4 regions of the Rhodococcus qingshengii JCM 15477 genome follow, and region 3 is predicted to be linked to each of the others. Evidence: riboswitches for the same ligand, from Rfam matches in the RefSeq annotation. Region 3 holds a riboswitch; each other region holds the start of a gene.
The links. A riboswitch is a leader RNA that binds a small molecule or an ion and turns the genes downstream of it on or off. The one in region 3 is predicted to bind cobalamin.

Region 1 (4,557 bases), 110 kb from region 3:
GCTCGCGTCAGGTGCCACCCGCGACGTCCCAGTACGACGGCCGTCGCAGCGCCCAATGCTGCTCCGATCAAGGGATAGCAGGCCAGGACGAGCCAGCGCGGTCCGTCTAAGGGTTCGTAGGCGGTGGCTATTGTCGACTCGTAGTCCCGAGCCATCTGCACGTCCCGGAACGGTACGTAGGAGCCCTGATAGACGATGGTCTCGTCAGGGCTGGTCATCACGTCGATCAGACTGCCCACCAGGGGAATTCCCCCGACGACAAATCCCAGAACCGCCAGAATCACGATCAGTGTGCGCATCGCCCGAGCCTATCGCCCGGCCGGAAGTTCAGACTGTGATCGACGGTTCTTCGGGGGTCGAGAGGGTCAGGATCGCCCGCACGACACGTGGGCTCTGCTCGAGTGAGCGCTCGAGTTCGCGCAACGTGTGGGCCACACGGGATTCCGCGTAGTCACCGACCAGGTCGACGCTGGCCACCAGGTAGACCTGTCGCGGCCCGAGGTATTCCATACGCAGGAACGTGATTCGGTTGATCTCGGGCAGTTGGGTGAGAGCTTCGATGGCTGCTGCCCGCAGCGTCGGTGAGGCCTCTTCGCCGACCAGGAAGCGGCGGTTCCGATCTATCAGAATGATTGCGATGACCCCGAGGAGAATGCCGACGAAGATGGAGCCGAGGGCGTCGGGGACGGGTGAACCGGTGACCTGGTGCAACAGAACACCGACGAACGCGATGACCAAACCGATAAGTGCCGCAGCATCTTCGGCGAACACGGCCCGAGTCGTCGGGTCGGATGTGTTGAGTGCCTGGGTCATGACGTCGCGGTTCACGGCGGACGCTTCGTTTCGGAGTTGTTTGTACGCCTGCCGGAACGAGATGCCTTCGAGGATGAACGAGACGCCGAGGACGGCGTAGGCGACACCGAAGTCGGACGCCGGTTCGGAATGGAACAGTTCCTGGATGCCATGGGTGATCGAGACACCCGCGCCGAGTGCAAACAGTCCGAGGGCGGCGAACATCGACCAGATGTAGGCCTCCCGGCCGTAGCCGAGTGGCTGGTCTCGGTCGGGAACCCTTTTCGAGCGGCGGTTCGCGATCAGCAGCAGCACTTCGTTGCCGGTATCGGCCCAGGAGTGGGTGGCCTCTGCGACCATCGATGCAGATCCGGTGACGATGGCGGCCGCCGTCTTGGCACCGGCGATCAGCGCGTTCGCCGCAAACGCCAGTACGACTGTCGTGGTGCTCTCGTCGGCCGATGCTTCCGTTTCGGTGCTCACGATTCTCAGGCTAGGCGGGTGACGACGGTTTCGTGCGGTGACGCTCGGCGACGGAGTGCAGCAGTGTGGCGACGGCGTCGTGGAACTGCGTCAGGCCCGGCTCTTCGACGGGAAAGTGCCCGCACCCGTCCAGCATCACGAATTCGGTGGGTGCGTTGATGCGGCGGAGGAACTGCAGGCTCAGTTCGGGTGGCGTCCATCGGTCGTCGGCCGGGTGGGTGAGCAGAACGGGCGTCGTCCGAAATGCTTCGGGTGCGGTGTGGTCGAACGAGAAGTAGCTGCTGAGGAATCCGAGTGGCACCCGAACACCGCCACCGCGCGGATCGGTTGCGCACAGCGTTGCGAGCTCCCGATTGCTGCTCATGTTCGCCACGTCGGCGACCCAACGGATGGGCACGCGGATACGGCCCACCAGTCGTTCGGTGCGCCGCATCAGGGGAGCGCCGTAGACACCCATCGGGCCGAACCGCGCCGCGGCAGCTCTGGCCGATGGATCCGAGGGATCGAGCAGGCAGGTAGCGACGACGGCGTCGGCCAGACCGGTCCGCGCGGCTACCTCGTAGGCCAGCAGACCGCCGATGCTGGCTCCCAACAACACCAGCGGCCGATCGTCGGCTGCCTTCTCGGCCCGGACGAGATCGCAGAGGAGATCGACCCACTGCTCGTACCGGACGCCGGCGGGATCGGCTACGACGGTGTCGCCGTACAGCGGAAGGTCAGGGAAGAGGACTTCGGCTCCGAGTTTCACGCCGATCCCGGCGAACGGCCACAACGCGCCCGAGTAGCCGCCGGCGCCGTGGATGCCGAGAACACGAACCGGCGCGTCTGGAACCACGGCCCGTGCGACGTGGACGGTGTTGCCGTTCCACTCCCACCACGTCGGGGTCGGCGCCGGCATGTGGTCGGTGTACCGGTCGGGCATAAACTTCGAGTAATTGGCGCTGGTCACCTACACAATTCTCGGTATCGGCGTCGCGGCTGACAACTCGCATCGGAGGACCGTGTCGACTCGGCGGAAAAGGCCCTCCCAGCAGCGCTCGAGGGCTACCTACGACGCGATCCTGGAGGCAGCTACTCGCGTTTTCGCTTCGGAAGCCATGGCAGCGACCACCAACCGGATCGCTGACGAAGCAGGGGTGTCGGTGGGCTCGCTCTACCAGTATTTCGGCGACAAGTACGAGATCCTCTCGGAGTTGGCGAACCGTCACGTGAGTGCTGCGCGGGAGAGTTTTGCGCTCTGCCTTGCCGACATCGTCGAGCGTGAGCTCACCCCGGAGGAGGCCGTCCGGATGTTGGTGGAGTGCGCGGTCGAAGTGAACAGTAAGCCGCGAGAGTTCTTTCACCTGCTCTACGATCAGGTTCCGCGTACGCGTGAGCTCATCGAGCAGGTCGAAGAAATGAATCGTCAACTGGTACTAGGCTTTTCGGAGCGACTCCAGAGCCACGGTTTCAGTGCGGAGGATGCGTTGTTGACGTCGCGGCTGACCGTGACTGCCGTGGACAGTCAGGTGCATCGGGTTGTGCTGGAATCGGATTCACCCGAAGAACTTCGAGTGCGAACGGAAGCCGTCGTACGGCACGCGAGATCGATGATCGGGTCGCAACCTTGATCCGGTGTCGAGAATGGTGACCGCGGTCCGTTATGGTTCTGACGTCATCATCGAGGTAATGGGAAGTCGGTGCAATTCCGGCGCGGTCCCGCCACTGTGAGGTCGTCCCTGCGTCGACCGTAGCCAGATACCACCCTCGTTGACGTTGTGTCATGCCACGAGGATGGATCGGTCACACCATGAATGCTGTTGGCGGAGCTCTGTCTCCACCTACCCACCTGCCTGCGCCGAAGGCTGGTGCACCGCGAGGACGACTCGGTCCGGGTATCGTGCTGCCCGCTCTGGTGATCGTCACCGTGCTCTCTGCTGTGTGCGCGTTGGCGTTCGGATCCGAGATGCTCCCCGTGTCCACTGTGGTGGACGTGGTGCACTCGCGCTTCGGAGGCCCACCCGTCACGCGTTCCGAACTTGCGATCGTGTGGGGGATCAGAGCACCTCGGGTACTGCTCGGTCTGGCCGTCGGCGCTGGTCTTGCCGTCGCCGGCGCGGTGGTGCAAACCCTCGTCCGTAACGCTCTCGCCGATCCCCACCTGCTGGGAGTGTCGTCCGGCGCGAGTGTCGGTGCCACCGCCGTCATCACCACCGGACTGTTCGCCGGCGCGGGAGTGTGGGCGCTCAGTTTCGGCGCGATGATCGGGGCGTTGGGAGCTGCGATTCTCGTCTTCACCATCGCGACGCTGCAAGGCGGTATCACTCCACTGCGATTGGTTCTGACCGGCACCGTTACCGCATCCGCCCTGTCGGCGATCGCGAGTTTTCTGGTGCTGCGTACCAATGATTCCCAGGCCGCGCAGTCCGTATTGTTCTGGCTCCTGGGAAGTTTGGCCGGGGCATCCTGGGACAAGTTGTGGGCGCCGGTCATCGTTGTGTTCCTGCTGACGGCAGCGGTGTTCGCGCTGCACGGTTGGCTGGACGCGCTGGCGGCCGGACCGGACGTCGCGGCTTCGCTCGGTATTCCCATCCGAACCCTGCGAAACGTGCTGTTCGGCGTGCTGGCAGCGTTGGTCGGCACGATGGTTGCGGTGTCCGGCGCGATTGCCTTCGTAGGCCTGGTCATACCGCACGTCACACGCATGCTTGTCGGAGCCAGACATCGAGTGGTGTTACCGGCGGCAGCACTGATCGGCGCGTCCTTCCTGGTGTGGGTCGACGTCGTGGCGCGGACCTCGTTGCGGCCGACCGAGATCCCGCTGAGCGTGGTGACCGGGGTGATCGGGGCCCCGCTGTTTCTCCTGCTTCTCGGCCGTCGGCGCTACCGATTCGGTGGCAGTTCGTGAGCGCCCGAGCCCTGGCGCTGACCGCGTCCGGAGTAGTTGTCCGCATCGACCGTCGAACCATCGTCAAAGGCGTCGACATCGCGGCCGACGCCGGTGCAGTAGTCGGCGTGGTTGGTCCGAACGGATCGGGCAAGTCGACGTTCTTGCGTGCTCTCGCCGGTCTCGGGCCGATCGCCGGCGGTGACATTCGTGTCGGCGGCGACTCCGTGCACGCGATGCCCGCGCGGTCGCGGGCCAAAGCCATTTCCTTTGTGGCGCAGGAAGAGCAGAGTCCCGCCGATTTGTTGGTTCACGAGTACGTGAGTCTGGGCCGCACACCACATGCAAAGCCCTGGAGCGTCGGTGGAAAGCACGAGAATGCCGTCGTCGATCGTGCTCTGGGCGAGGTCGGAATG
Region 2 (4,557 bases), 500 kb from region 3:
GCCAACAACTCCTCGCACGACATCTGCGGTGCACTGTGGGAGAACGGCATCGACGTCACGATGGTGCAGCGCAGCTCGACGCACATCGTGAAGTCGGATTCGCTGATGGATTTGGGCTTGGGCGATCTGTACTCGGAGCGAGCACTGGCCGCCGGCATGACGACACACAAGGCGGACCTCACGTTCGGTTCGCTGCCGTACCGGATCATGCACGAGTTCCAGATCCCGGTGTACGACGCAATCCGTGAGCGCGACAAGGATTTCTACGATCGCCTCGAGAAGGCGGGCTTCGAGCACGACTGGGGCGACGACGGTTCGGGCCTGTTCATGAAGTACCTACGCCGTGGCTCGGGCTACTACATCGATGTCGGCGCTGCCGAACTGGTTGCCAATGGAGACATCAAGCTCGCGCACGGCAACATTCGTGAGCTGACCGAGAACAGCGTGATCCTCGAAGACGGTACGGAATTGCCTGCCGACGTGGTGGTCTACGCGACCGGCTACGGCTCGATGAATGGCTGGGTGGCGGATCTGATCGGTCAGGACACCGCCGACAAGGTCGGCAAGGTGTGGGGCCTGGGCTCGAATACCACCAAGGATCCGGGACCGTGGGAAGGCGAGCAGCGCAACATGTGGAAGCCGACGCAGCAGGAAGCGCTGTGGTTCCACGGAGGCAATCTGCACCAGTCGCGCCACTACTCGCTGTACTTGGCGTTGCAATTGAAGGCGCGTTACGAGGGCATCCCGACACCGGTGTACGGACTGCAGGAAGTGCATCATCTGAGCTGAAACAGAACTGCTGTGCGCCTTTATTAACCGCGGGAGGTTAATAAAGGCGCACAGCAGGTTCAGCGAAGGGCGTACTTCTTTGCTACTTCGGTGTCCTTGGTCGCGCGCTCGGTGAGGAAGGCGAATGCCAACCCGAGCACGAGCCAGAGCGTCGCCTGCGTAGCGAGCGAGGAAAGTCGGAACTCCCACAGCAGAGTTGCCGGGAAGTCCTCGCCCACCTCGTTGATGCCGGGAAGCGAGACGTAACCGATCGCGACGATCACCAGGAACGCAGCCACCGGAGCAGCGATGCGCACGCTGAGGAACTCGTGCCCGGAAACTGCCTTTGCCGCCGCTGCTGCCGCGGTGACGGACAGCAGCCCGAGAATCACGGCGGCCAGCCACAGCAGTGTGCGCTGGTTGATGGTGTCGGGATCTCCGACGGCCGGCGGATTGGCCGGGTACTTGAAAAAGGGGACGGCCTCGATAGCCAGCCAACCACCGACGGCGATGGCGATCGCCAACAACGGCCCGGACATTCCGGTGAGTCGTCGAGCGTAATTGGCAACGACCGAGAAGATCGCCCCGAGTGCCAGTCCGGCAAGCGCTGTGGCCAGGAACAGCCCGGCGCGCTGCCCGTCGCGGCTCACCAGTGGTTCTTCTTCGTCACCGTGCGAATGCCCAGCGGCTTCGCCGGAAACCTCACCGGTGGCGCTGTTGGCTTCTTCGATCGCAATGGCAGCGTTGACGTGCGGTTCACCCAGCACGAATGCAACTCCGCCGGCAAGGATGCCTGCGATCAGACCAGCCAACAAACCACGAATGAGAAGCTTCGTGAAATTGTCGGCTAGTGGCACGGCAGGCCCATCAAGTGTCGACCGTCGTGCATCAATTCATGCATGTACATGCCGGTGCGAGAGATAGCGCCCTGGTCGAATCCGACCAGGTAGAGAGCCAGCATCGCGAACAGAACTACTGCAGCGGCGAGGAAAGCAAGACGAGTCGAATCGATCGACGTATCGGGAGAATAGGCGAGAGCCATCGAAGCCTCCTGGGATTTTCGCGTCCCCTAGGTCCATGCGATGGCCGAAGTGTCTGGCTGTCGAAATTGTCGTGCCGAAAAAGGCACTTCACCTCGAATTACAGTGGCGCGACCGCTCCGGGCTTTCACCGGATTCCTGTCGGACCATCGCGTTTACATGCGAACTTTTGCACTACAGCCCGCACCGTGTCAACGCGTGAAGCCGAGATGACCGTCGATTGTGCCCGCCAAGGCAGGCACAATCGCTCGAGATCAGCTCTTTGCGGCGACGTCCAGGACAACTTCGAATTCGAGCAACGACGCACCCGAAGCGACGGGCTTCGCGCGCTCGCCGGAATGGGCTTCACGGGCGGGGCCGTCACGCCAATCGGCGAACGCCTGCTCGGACTCCCATTGGGTCACCACGAAGTAGCGGCTCTCACCGGCGGTGGGGCGGAGGAGTTGGAATCCGAGAAAGCCCGGGGAGTTCTCGACTGCGTGAGCGCGTGCTGCGAAGCGCTTCTCCAGTTCGGGGCCGGCGCCCTCGGGGACCTCGATTGCATTGATCTTCACGACTGCCATGCAAGCGACATTACCCGCGCACCTTCACCGCGTACCGTGACACTCGTGTTGCATGACGAAGGTGGAACGGGACAACCGATTCTGTTGTTGCACGGCCTCATGGGCAGCTCCCGAACGTGGCTACGCCAGGTGCCGTGGATCCGCGAGTTCGGCCACGTCTACACCTTCGACGCTGCCGGTCACGGCAGGCCGGCGCCAGCGGCACTGACTACCGAGGCATTCGTCGAGGACCTGACATCGGCGGTTGCGTCCATCGAGGAGCCGATGATCGTGATCGGTCATTCGATGGGGGCTCTGCATGCGTGGTGCTTCGCCGCCGCGCATCCCGAAAAGGTTTGTGCGCTGGTCCTCGAAGACATGGCCCCGGACTTTCGTGGACGCACCGCTGCGGACTGGGCGCAGATGATCTCGGCGTGGCCGCAGCCGTTTGCTTCCGAGGAGGCGATGAAGGAATTCTTCGGCCCCGTCGCCGGCCAGTACTTTCTCGATTCTTTCGACCGCCGCGACGACGGGTGGTACCTGCACGGCGACGTGTCGACCTTCCGCGACATCTCGGAGGAGTGGGGCACGAGGCATTTCTGGGATCAGTGGAAGGCGATCGAGGTGCCGACCTTGCTGATCGAGGGAGAGTTCACCATCACCCCTGAGGGACAGATGCGAGAGATGGCCGAGAGGCCGGGAACTCGGTACGTACGTATTGCCGATGCAGGCCACCTGGTCCACGACGATCAACCGCAGCGCTATCGCGAAGTGGTGACGGAATTCCTTCAGACCGTGAGCTGACTTCGGATCGACGCGCCCACCTGCTCCAGCTCGACGGCTCGCCTGGCGAGGAGTCCAGCAGCGAACTTCGCCTTGTCGCCGCGATGGCGGGGGACGACGTGCAGGTGCGAGTGGAACACGGTTTGGCCCGCGGCACGCCCGTCGTTGACGAGAAAGTTGACTCCGTCAGCGGCGATGTCGCAGCGGCGTAGAGCTCCGGCGATGAGCGTGCCGACGCGGAACATCTCTGCGCCTTCGTGACTTTCGAGAGCATCGAGGTTCTCTGCATGACGCTTGGGGACCACCAGGGTGTGTCCGCGACTCACCGGCCGTGCATCGAGGAATGCGAGAGTTGTCTCGCTCTCGTGAACGAGAATCGCCGGCTCGGTCAGCGCGACGATCTTGCAGAAGACGCAGGAATCGGTGCTCATGCCTACAGAATGTAGTCCGAAATCAGATCCGACCCCGACTACAGCAAGCGCAGTTGGCGTGCCCTCGTGATCGCTTCGTTTCGATTGTGTACGTCGAGCTTCTTGTAGAGAGTGCGCAGTTGAGTCTTGACGGTGTTGACGGACACGTACAGTTTGTCGGCCATCGCAGCCGACCCCATGCCGAGCGCCAGGAGTGAGAGGACTTTCTGTTCGCGTTCGGTCAGCTCCACGATATGTACGAATTCCGGAAAAGATTCCGCAGGAGCCCTTTTCGAGAATTCGGCCAGTGCACGCGATTTCGTTTCGGCCATCGATTCGAGTTTCTCGACGTCCGACGATGCGATGGTCGCGAACGAACGTAGAAGTCCGGTCTGATCCGCGATGCTGCACGCTCTGGACCACTCCTGAGAGGCGAGGCGTGGCTCACCCAGCTCGGAGTGGGCAACCGCTTGCACCAGAAGCGATTCCATCTGTGCCCGCGGATAGGATACGCCAGACCAGTCGAACTGGTGACACAGCGCCACCGCGGCCTCGTTCTGGCCGATCCGCTGACGTAAACGCGCCACCGACGTGAGCGTCCACGGGTTGGCTGCAGGATCGATGATCTCCTTGGCCAGTGCTACGGCATTGTTCCCCTGTCCGAGAGCGAGCAAGAGATCGATCTCTGCGGATTGCAACAGAGGAAGCGCGAAAGATGTAGCCGTGTACTGCTTGGAATGTGCTTCGATCGCATTGTGGAGCAACAGTAGTGCCGCAGTGTGGTCGCCGGAGGTCAAGGCGAATTGGCAATGCGCATAGACGACGAATGCCCACAGTTCCTCGGTGTCGGACGGAAGACCGAGTTCGGTCAATGCGAGACGTGCGTCGTCGAAGTCGAGTGTGTCGAGAGCAGTGAGCGCCCGTGCTGTCAGGCCGGCGATCTTGACCACAGGTTCGAGCCAACCGCCGGGGTCCGGATGCTTCTGTTCGAGTTCGGACCAGTGTGTGGCCTGC
Region 3 (4,557 bases):
CGGCCATGGGGGCACCACCGGACTCCAGATCAGTGCTCAGAATCGGTGACAACTTGCCGAAGAGTGACCAGTCGGTGTCTTCCGGCAAGTACGACGCCGTAGTATCGGTGATCCCGCTCTTCACACTGCCCGGAGCCACCGCGACGGCACGCAGACCCTGCTTGCCGTATTCGAGAGCCAGTGCGTGAGTGAAGGACTGGATTCCTCCCTTACTTGCGGCATACGCGGCCATGTACGGGTGCGCGAAGGCAGCGGAGGTGGAACTGAAATTCACCACGACTGCGTTGCCGGTGGCAAGGAGAGCCGGCAGTGCCTGGCGCGTGACGAGGAAAGTGCCCGTCAAATTCACGGAGAGCACCTGATTCCACAGGTCCAGCGAGGTCTCGTGGGTGTGCCCACCACGCAGTATCCCGGCGGCGTTGACCAGTACGTCCAATTCCCCGAGAGACGAAATCGCCTGACCCACAACCTTGATGACGGAACCCTCGTCACCGATATCGACGACGACGGTGTCGAGGCGATCCTCCGTCGAAGCATGTTCTGCCGATTTCCGGGTGTTCGCCAAACCCTGCTCGGAGATGTCGGCAGCGACCACGCGGCCACCTTCGGCGAGCAACCGCAGCGCGGTGGCCTGCCCGATTCCAGATCCTGCGCCGGTGACGAGAATACGACGACCTTCGAAACGATTCATTGCTGTGTACCTTTCACGAAAACGAGTTGGCTGGCATTCCAGGCTCGGTGGCGCCGACACTCACAACTCACCCGCGAGCAACTTCAGGTACGGGAAATGCGCAGCACTGCAACAGGTGTGGCACTGCGAAATCTCGGCGAGGCAATGCTCGCCGAAGTGGCGAATGTCAGACGGATCCGGCCGGTGCGGCCAAGGCTCTTTCGATCCAGACAAGACCGGACGGGCGGCGGTCGATCGCCTTACGCCCACGTCGGAAAGTCGCTACGCCGAATCGGGCCGTGCGCAGTGCACGGCCGGAAGCGAGAGAACAGCGGCGTATGGACATCACAGGCACGGTAGCAGCGCCGGCACCACTCGCTCAACCGCGTCGTTTCGAGACCCGAATCATTCAGGTAATCAGATGTCACTTCTGGACAACTCGCTCGACTTAGGCAGCACTAACCTGGCGGCATCCCGAAAACCCGATCCAGGAGCACAGTCGATGACACATGCAGACGCCTCGCGCACAACAACTCCCCCGACGACCGTCCTACGGACCGCTGACCACAATCGCGGACTCAACGACGTTCTCGCGATCGTCGAAGCGATGGAGCGACCGAGCGATCACCTGCTGCGGATCACAGCTCGTTTGACGGAGTCGACCGACGATCCGACCTGGTCACGCCCGAATGTGACCGTACGCATGAATCTCGGGCCGGCCTTCGACGACGCTTCGCGCGTGTACACGGTGCGTTCCTACGATTCAGCGAGCGGATCGATCGTCGTCGATGTGGTCCTGCACGGACAGACCAGTCCGATGATGAGGTGGGCAGCAGCGTTGGCCGTCGGTGACACCTTCGGCCTCACCGGTCCGCGGCCACACTTCTTGATCCCTGATGTTCCTGGTCGACGTATCGCACTTTTTCTGGACGGCACCGCAATACCCGCATTGCACTCGATCATCGAGCAGTTACCTACCGACGTCGTCGGAATCGGCTGGGTCACAACAGATGACGAGGTCGCCTTCGCCGAACTGCCCGCCCTCCCCGGCCTGGAGCTTCACCGCGTGAGCGCAGATCCGACCGAGCCCGACGGCCCACTGGCGGTACGAGCACGCGAGCTCGCCAATCCCGCGAGCTACGTCGTGTGGGGCGCCGGTGAACGCAACGAGATGCGCGCAATCCGGAAGCACTTTCGATCGACCGTCGGACTCGACAAAAACGACGTCGCGATATTCGGATATTGGAAGGAGGGCGTCAGCAACACCGAAATCGACCTCCGTCGACGCGAGAACTACGAGCGCATCCTCGCCGACGGCGGAACCCTCACCGACATCGACGACCTGGCCATCGAGATCTGATTGCCTCACACCAGCCGACCTGACCGGCGGTGCACTGCGGTGATAAGTTCCTCTGTGCCAGCGGACCTCCACACAGGGGGTCAGGGAATCCGGTGTGAATCCGGAACTGACGCGCAGCGGTGAGGGTGACCGCCCGGGCTTACGCCACTGGATGAGAATCTGGGAAGGCGCTCGGGTGGGGCGATCTCGAGTCCGAATACCGGCTGGCAGCAGGGGTCAACAGGCGCCTGTTCACACGGTAACGGGCTCCGCGAACGAGCCCCTGCGAGAACGAGATTCCATGCGTCTGTCCAGACTTCGCCTACCCGCCGCCGCCGTCGCTGCCCTGTTGAGCGCGTCGTTGGTTGCCTGCTCCTCCGACGACAGTGCTGCCCGACTATCCAACTCTTCCGAACAATCGCGCGTGACAGTCCAGAACTGTGGCCGAGACGTCACGGTGGAGCGACCGATCGAACGGGCAATCGCGGTAAATCAACCTGCAGCAGAGATGCTGTTCGCGCTGGGAGTGCAGGACCGGATGGCCGGGTACGCCATGAGCGATGACGATGTCCTCCCAGAACTGCGCGAGGCGCGTGGTCAGGTCCAGGCGTTCGACACCGAGTTCCCGTCATTCGAAAGTGTCCTCGAACGCGAACCGGACATGGTCTACACGACGTTCAACTACACGTTCACCTCGGAGGGCATCGCCGACCGGATCAAGTTCACCGACCTCGGTGTCGCGACATATCAGTCACCCAGCGAGTGCACCGGTCAGGATGCCGAGCAGAGCAAGGCCCTCACGCTCGACGACTTGTACGACGAAATCGACGACGTGGCAACACTGTTCGATGTCAAGAACAAAGGTGTCGAGCTCACCGAGAATTTGAAGGATCGCGCGGCCACCGCCACGGCGGCACTGGGAGCTGAGAACGTGACGCTGGCGTGGTGGTACGCAGCCACGAAGACTCCGTACTTCGCCGGGTGCTGCGGTGCACCGGGAATCATGACCGACGCGGTGGGTGCGAAGAACGCCTTCGACGACAACAAGCAGTACTGGCCCGAAATCGGTTGGGAGAGTGTCCTCGATCGAGACCCGACCGTGCTGGTGCTCGCAGATCTCGACCGCGGTGGAGACGGCGACAGTGCCGCAGACAAGATCGCGTTCCTCGAATCGGACCCGGTCGCCAGCAAGCTCACCGCAGTGAAGAACAAGCGTTACATCATCCTCGAAGGAACGACGATGGATCCCTCGATCCGCAATGTCGGTGGCATCGAACAGCTCTCCGACGGGCTGCGCCAGTTGGGTGTGGTCTAGATGTCCGCGGAGATCTGTGAACTGGTGCGCCAGTGGGACGACCAGCAGGCGGCATACATCGCCGACCGTGAGAAGCGCTTCGACGTGATTCTCGACGTTCTCGAATTGCAGCACGCGCACACCCCGTTCACGGTTGTCGACCTGGCCTGCGGGCCGGGTTCACTGAGCGCCCGAATTCTCGAGAAGTTCGAGCATGCGAGCGTTGTGGGGATCGACTACGACCCGATGCTGCTGGAGCTCGCCCGCCAGTCGTCGACGCGTTTCGGTGACCGACTGCAGCTGATCGACGCAGATCTGGCGGGAGCCGATTGGCCGAATTCGGTGGCTGCGCCGGTTCAGGCGATAGTGTCGACAACCGCGCTGCACTGGTTGCAACCGCAGCAGCTCGTCGAGGTGTACCGGCAGTGCCGCGAACTGCTGAGTCCGGACGGAGTCCTGCTCAACGGTGATCACTTTCGTTTCGACAGCCGCTTCCCTGTCATCGGGCGATGGGCGAAGGCTCACGACGAGCAGACGCAACGCTCCGCCTTTGCTGCCGGTGCTCCCGAGTGGGAGAGCTGGTGGGAGGAGTTGCGGGCAACTCCCGGCATCGGACCAATGACCGACGAGCGAGAGCGCAGATTCGCCGGACGTGACGCCACTGCGCCCACGGCCGTCGACTTCCAGTTGGCGGCGCTCGCGCAAGCAGGTTTTCGGGAGTCAGGGACGGTCTGGCAGCTGTTCGACGACTACGTGGTCTACGGCGTGAGATGACGACAAGAGTTCGGCTGCGTGACAACCCGACGACCGTCACCCTGCTGTGGATGATCGGTGTTGTCACGCTGGCCGGATCGGCTGCCGTGGCGATCACGTTGGGGCCGGCCGGTCTGTCGGTCGGTGAGGTGGCTTCGATCGTCGTCGGCCATCTCCGCGGTACCGCGGCGGACGTCACCCCTATCCGTGACGGCATCGTCTGGGACCTCCGTCTGCCGCGTACCCTGCTCGCCGCGCTCTGCGGTGCCGGTCTCGGGTTGTGCGGTGCGATCATGCAGTCGCTGCTTCGCAATCCGCTGGCCGATCCGTTTGTCCTCGGTATCTCGTCCGGCGCCTCGACCGGTGCCGTACTGATCGTGATCCTCGGAGTCGGGTCGGGAGTGATCGGCTTGTCGAGCGGCGCCTTCATCGGCGCGGTGATCTCCTTCGCCCTTGTGTTGCTGCTCGCCCATGCGGCCGGCGGCACGCCGGATCGGGTGA
Region 4 (4,557 bases), 2.6 Mb from region 3:
CATCCTCGGTTACAAGAACGCTCGGATGGACGAGTTGCTCGGCAAGCTGCAAACAGCGTCGGGCGAGGATGAGCGGCGAGCCGTCATCGACGATATTCAGACCGTGGTCAACGAGACGGCGCCGATGGCCGTGGTCAACTCCGGCAAGGTCTTCATCCCGTGGCGCGAGAACGTCCACGGAGTGACCCCGAGTGCGGACGGGATTCTGCTCTTCGGCAACACGTGGTTGAGCTGACCCCCGTGCGCCTTTTTGGTAGTGCCCACTACCAAAAAGGCGCACCGGGGCTTTGCCCCTATAGCTCCGCTCGTACCAACTTCGCGGCTTCGACGAGGTTACGCAGTGACGCCTCGACCTCGACGGAACCGCGGGTCTTCAAACCGCAGTCCGGGTTGACCCACAACCGCTCGACAGGAACAGCTTTGAGTGCCTCACGCAGGGATTCGGCAATCTCGTCGACGCTCGGCACCCGCGGCGAGTGGATGTCGTAGACACCCGGGCCGACGCCGAGGTCGAACCCGACCGAACTGAGATCGTCGAGGACCTCCATGTGTGAGCGCGCCGCCTCGATGGACGTGACGTCCGCGTCGAGGCCGGCGATGGCGCCGATCACCGCTCCGAACTCGGAGTAGCACAGGTGCGTGTGGATCGCGGTGGAATCCGCGACGCCCGAGGTAGCCAACCGGAAGGCGCCGACCGACCAGTCCAGGTAGGCGCGCTGATCCTCGGCACGCAGTGGGAGTAGTTCTCGTAGAGCCGGTTCGTCGACCTGGATGATTCCGATTCCGGCGGCCTGCAGGTCGACGGTCTCGTCTCGAATGGCCAGTGCGACTTGATTTGCCGAGTCGGCGAGGGGTTGGTCGTCGCGGACGAACGACCAGGCCAGAATGGTGACGGGTCCGGTGAGCATGCCCTTGACCGGCTTGTCGGTCAGGGACTGCGCGTACGTGATCCAGTCGACGGTCATCTGTTTCGGGCGGGAGACGTCGCCGTACAGAATCGGCGGACGCACGCAGCGGGTGCCGTACGACTGGACCCAACCGTTGGCGGTGGCGAAGAATCCGTCCAACTGCTCCGCGAAGTACTGGACCATGTCGTTGCGTTCCGGCTCACCGTGAACAAGAACGTCCAGGTCCAGCTTTTCCTGGAGCGCAACAACTTCGGCAACTTCGGCGCGCATACGGTTGACGTACTCGGCTTCGTCGATCTCGCCCGTGCGCAGTGCTGCGCGAGCGATGCGGATCTTCGAGGTTTGCGGGTACGAACCGATAGTCGTCGTGGGCAGCGGCGGCAGAGAAAGCAGTTCGTCCTGGGCAGCGCGACGTTCGGCGGCGGGCGCGCGACCGGTCGCCGAGTTCAGCACGGCGGCCAGGCGTCCCCGAACACTCGCATCATTGAGTCTGCGATCGTCCTTGCGGGTCGACGCGGCCGCTCGTGCCAGAGCGAACTCGTCCTCCACCGACTCTCGGCCCTGTGTGAGAGCGGTTGCGAGAGTTACTACTTCCTTGACCTTCTCGGTGCCGAACGCGAGCCACGAGCGCAGGGCCTTGTCGACATCGGCCTCTGCGTCGAGAGTGTACGGAACATGCAGCAGGGAGCACGATGTGGAGACGGCAAGAGTATCCACGCTGCCCAACAGAGCACCCAACGTGCTCAGTGCCGAATCCAGATCCGACCGCCAGATGTTTCGTCCGTCGACCACACCGGCGACGACCAGTTTGCGGGCGAGTTCGGGGACGGAGCCGATCGAATCCTGACCGGCCACCAGGTCGACGGCAAATCCTTCGACGTCGGTGGACGCAAGCGCGGGCAGCGCCTCACGCAGCGAACCGAAGTACGACGCCAACAGGATCGACGGCCGCTCGGACAGCGCTGAAAGCTGTTCGTACGCAGCGCGTGCCGCTTCGATTTCCTCGTCGGTGCGATCGCCCACGAGGGCCGGTTCGTCGAGCTGAACCCAGCTCGCACCGGCCTTCGCGAGCCGGCCGAGTAGATCCGCGTAGAGGGGGAGTAGTTCTTCGAGTCGCGAGAGCAGCGGCTCGTCAGTGCCGACAGCCTTCGAGAGCAGCAGGAAGGTGACCGGTCCGATGACGACCGGGCGGGCTGCAATGCCGTCGGAAAGTGCTTCTGCCAGTTCGGACAAGACCTTGGACGGGTCGAGTGCGAACGTGGTGGACGGCGAGATCTCCGGCACCAGGTAGTGGTAGTTGGTGTCGAACCACTTCGTCATTTCGAGCGGCGCGATGGTGTCCGTCCCACGGGCAGCGGCAAAGTAGCGGTCCAACGGATCGGCGACCGACGCGACGCGGTCGGGCAGCGCGCCGAGAAGAACTGCGGTGTCGAGCATCTGGTCGTAGAAGGAGAAGGTATTGACCGGGACGGAGTCGAGGCCCAGGTCACGGAGGTCGGCCAAGCCCTGCCGACGGAGGTCACGGGCGACAGCCTGCAGGGCGTCGGCGTCGATGCGCCCTGCCCAGTAGCTTTCGGTTGCCCGCTTGAGTTCTCGATGAGGACCGATGCGCGGTGAGCCCAGCACGGTCGAAGTGAATGTTGTTGTCACGGAGTTTCTCCAGATTGCCAATGCACTGATGGCCACTGCCGGCAGACGGGTATACCTCACGAGACCCCGAGTTTCAGCGGGCAGCACTGCCCGCACCGCACGCGAGGTCCGATGGAGATCTACACGCCCATTCCACGAGGCGGTGGACCGTCGGGCACGGCGTGCCCGACACAGTCGGCAGGTCTTCGGACTCGCGGGCACTCGATCGAGTTGGATCGAACCTACTGGCCGTCGCTTCCCAGGCGGATGCCCAGTGCACATGAACGGCGGTCGTTCCTGCTTACCGCTGCGGGACAGTCCCGGATTTTCACCGGGTTCCCTCTCACCCCGACAGCTTGCGCTGACGGAGCTTCGACGCCGGGACCGGTCTTCGGGGCTCCTCATGACCGTGCCGGGCGAACCAGCTGCATCGACCAGCATAAGGCCAACCCTCCCTGAGCAGTCAAGGAGAGTCGGCGAAGGGCGCTATGCGCGTGACATGTAGGAATTCGAGTCCGGTGGTACACGCGGAAGATTTTCGGAGGAACGTAGATTCTCCGCCATTTCGACAAGCAGATCCTGTGAAGACGGTGAGAGGTCGACGACACGGGAGGTGAGGTTCCGCAGGCGCACGTTGTGCAGCTGTTCGAGGAGGGAGAGGTCTGCCTCGCCACCTGAGATCGCGGGCGGAGTGTGATCGGACGGGGCGTAGAAGTAGTCCGGATGGACGTTGAAGAAGTGGGCGAGGGCGGCAACCACTTCGGGTGACGGATTGGTTCGGACGCCGGTGCGCAGTTGCGACAGGTACGGCGTGGAGATACGGCAGCCGAACTCGGTCATGCCGCGAACGACCATCGCGTTGGTGACGTGAAAGTCGGCAGTCTCGAACAGCGAGTTCAAGCGATCGTTGAACTGGTTCGACATGAGACGTCCCTTCCCCCGCTACGCACAGGCTCCGTCGATTCAATTAACTGCATCATAGCCAGGTATCGAACGATTAGCTGTTTCGGATTCTCGCGAAGCGGTCGTTTGCAGGGAAAATCCCTAGGGTAGAAGGTCCCTACTTTGAGTGATCTGGACAAATCGCCATCACGAATCGAACGGCGAACTATTTGCCGGGGAAGGCTATTCCAGACGCGCGGATCAGAGCCAGCCGTTCGACTCGGCGATTCTGACGGCTTCCGCGCGCGTCGACGCACCCGTCTTACCCATCGCGGATGACAGATGATTTCGAACTGTCCCGGCAGACAGGAAGAGCGCCCCTGCGATGGCTGCCACGGGTGCGCCGTCGTGAGCGGCGCGCAGTACTTGGGTCTCACGCTCCGTCAGGGGCGACTCGCCGCTGACGAGGCTGTCGGCCGCAAGGGTGGGATCGACGACGCGCAGTCCGGCGTGGACACGCCTGACCGCGTCGGCAAGCTGCCTGGCGGGGGTGTCCTTGACGACGAACCCGCCGGCCCCGGCGTGCAGGGCTTTACGAAGAAATCCGGGACGGCCGAACGTGGTGACGATCAGAACCCGGGTGTCGGGTGCTGCCTCGCGAAGGGCCGCCGTCGCGGCGATTCCGTCCATGCCGGGCATCTCGACGTCCAGAAGCGCGACGTCCGGGCGGTGTTCGAGAACGGCGGACACCACCTCGTCGCCGCGACCGACCTCGGCTACCACGGACAGGTCGGATTCCAGATCGAGCAGCGCGGCCAAAGCTCCTCGCACGAGCGCCTGATCGTCCGCCAAGAGCAGCCGTATGGTTGCTCGATCGCCCTGGCTGTTCACTCTGTCTCCTGTTCGACTACTTGAAGTGCAAACCCCTGCGGCTGGGGATGAGTGATGATCACTCGTGCGCCCGACGCTCCGGCGCGCTCGCGCAATCCGATCAGACCGTTTCCGGAAGACGTCGACTCGGCCCCTCGTCCGTCGTCGACGACCGACGCACTATTTTCGTCGACCGTGATCCGGCAGTGGGTCGCACCGCTGTGTCGAACGACGTTGGTGACGCCCTCACGGATCGTCCATGCAAAGA

Region 1: it holds a riboswitch for cobalamin, as region 3 does, so the genes downstream of both, M0639_RS05290 (FecCD family ABC transporter permease) here and M0639_RS05815 (ABC transporter substrate-binding protein) in region 3, are expected to answer to the same signal.
Region 2: it holds a riboswitch for cobalamin, as region 3 does, so the genes downstream of both, M0639_RS03530 (CbtB domain-containing protein) here and M0639_RS05815 (ABC transporter substrate-binding protein) in region 3, are expected to answer to the same signal.
Region 4: it holds a riboswitch for cobalamin, as region 3 does, so the genes downstream of both, metE (5-methyltetrahydropteroyltriglutamate--homocysteine S-methyltransferase) here and M0639_RS05815 (ABC transporter substrate-binding protein) in region 3, are expected to answer to the same signal.

The regions. Positions count from the first base shown of each region.
Region 1 is NZ_CP096563.1:1,161,600-1,166,156, forward strand. It holds gene M0639_RS05270 (hypothetical protein) at 1-299, opposite strand, end outside; gene M0639_RS05275 (cation diffusion facilitator family transporter) at 328-1,275, opposite strand; gene M0639_RS05280 (alpha/beta hydrolase) at 1,286-2,224, opposite strand; gene M0639_RS05285 (TetR/AcrR family transcriptional regulator) at 2,211-2,885, shown strand; cobalamin riboswitch at 2,902-3,037, shown strand; gene M0639_RS05290 (FecCD family ABC transporter permease) at 3,155-4,162, shown strand; gene M0639_RS05295 (ABC transporter ATP-binding protein) at 4,159-4,557, shown strand, end outside.
Region 2 is NZ_CP096563.1:775,849-780,405, forward strand. It holds gene M0639_RS03520 (flavin-containing monooxygenase) at 1-789, shown strand, start outside; gene M0639_RS03525 (CbtA family protein) at 849-1,625, opposite strand; gene M0639_RS03530 (CbtB domain-containing protein) at 1,616-1,810, opposite strand; cobalamin riboswitch at 1,836-1,974, opposite strand; gene mhuD (mycobilin-forming heme oxygenase MhuD) at 2,063-2,371, opposite strand; gene M0639_RS03540 (alpha/beta fold hydrolase) at 2,417-3,154, shown strand; gene M0639_RS03545 (HIT family protein) at 3,139-3,564, opposite strand; gene M0639_RS03550 (helix-turn-helix transcriptional regulator) at 3,603-4,557, opposite strand, start outside.
Region 3 is NZ_CP096563.1:1,276,103-1,280,659, reverse strand. It holds gene M0639_RS05830 (SDR family NAD(P)-dependent oxidoreductase) at 1-691, opposite strand, end outside; gene M0639_RS05825 (hypothetical protein) at 858-1,016, opposite strand; gene M0639_RS05820 (siderophore-interacting protein) at 1,173-2,030, shown strand; cobalamin riboswitch at 2,072-2,252, shown strand; gene M0639_RS05815 (ABC transporter substrate-binding protein) at 2,311-3,324, shown strand; gene M0639_RS05810 (class I SAM-dependent methyltransferase) at 3,325-4,077, shown strand; gene M0639_RS05805 (FecCD family ABC transporter permease) at 4,074-4,557, shown strand, end outside.
Region 4 is NZ_CP096563.1:5,033,956-5,038,512, reverse strand. It holds gene M0639_RS23010 (ABC transporter substrate-binding protein) at 1-235, shown strand, start outside; gene metE (5-methyltetrahydropteroyltriglutamate--homocysteine S-methyltransferase) at 294-2,558, opposite strand; cobalamin riboswitch at 2,718-2,942, opposite strand; gene M0639_RS23000 (helix-turn-helix domain-containing protein) at 3,024-3,461, opposite strand; gene M0639_RS22995 (response regulator transcription factor) at 3,681-4,310, opposite strand; gene M0639_RS22990 (sensor histidine kinase) at 4,307-4,557, opposite strand, start outside.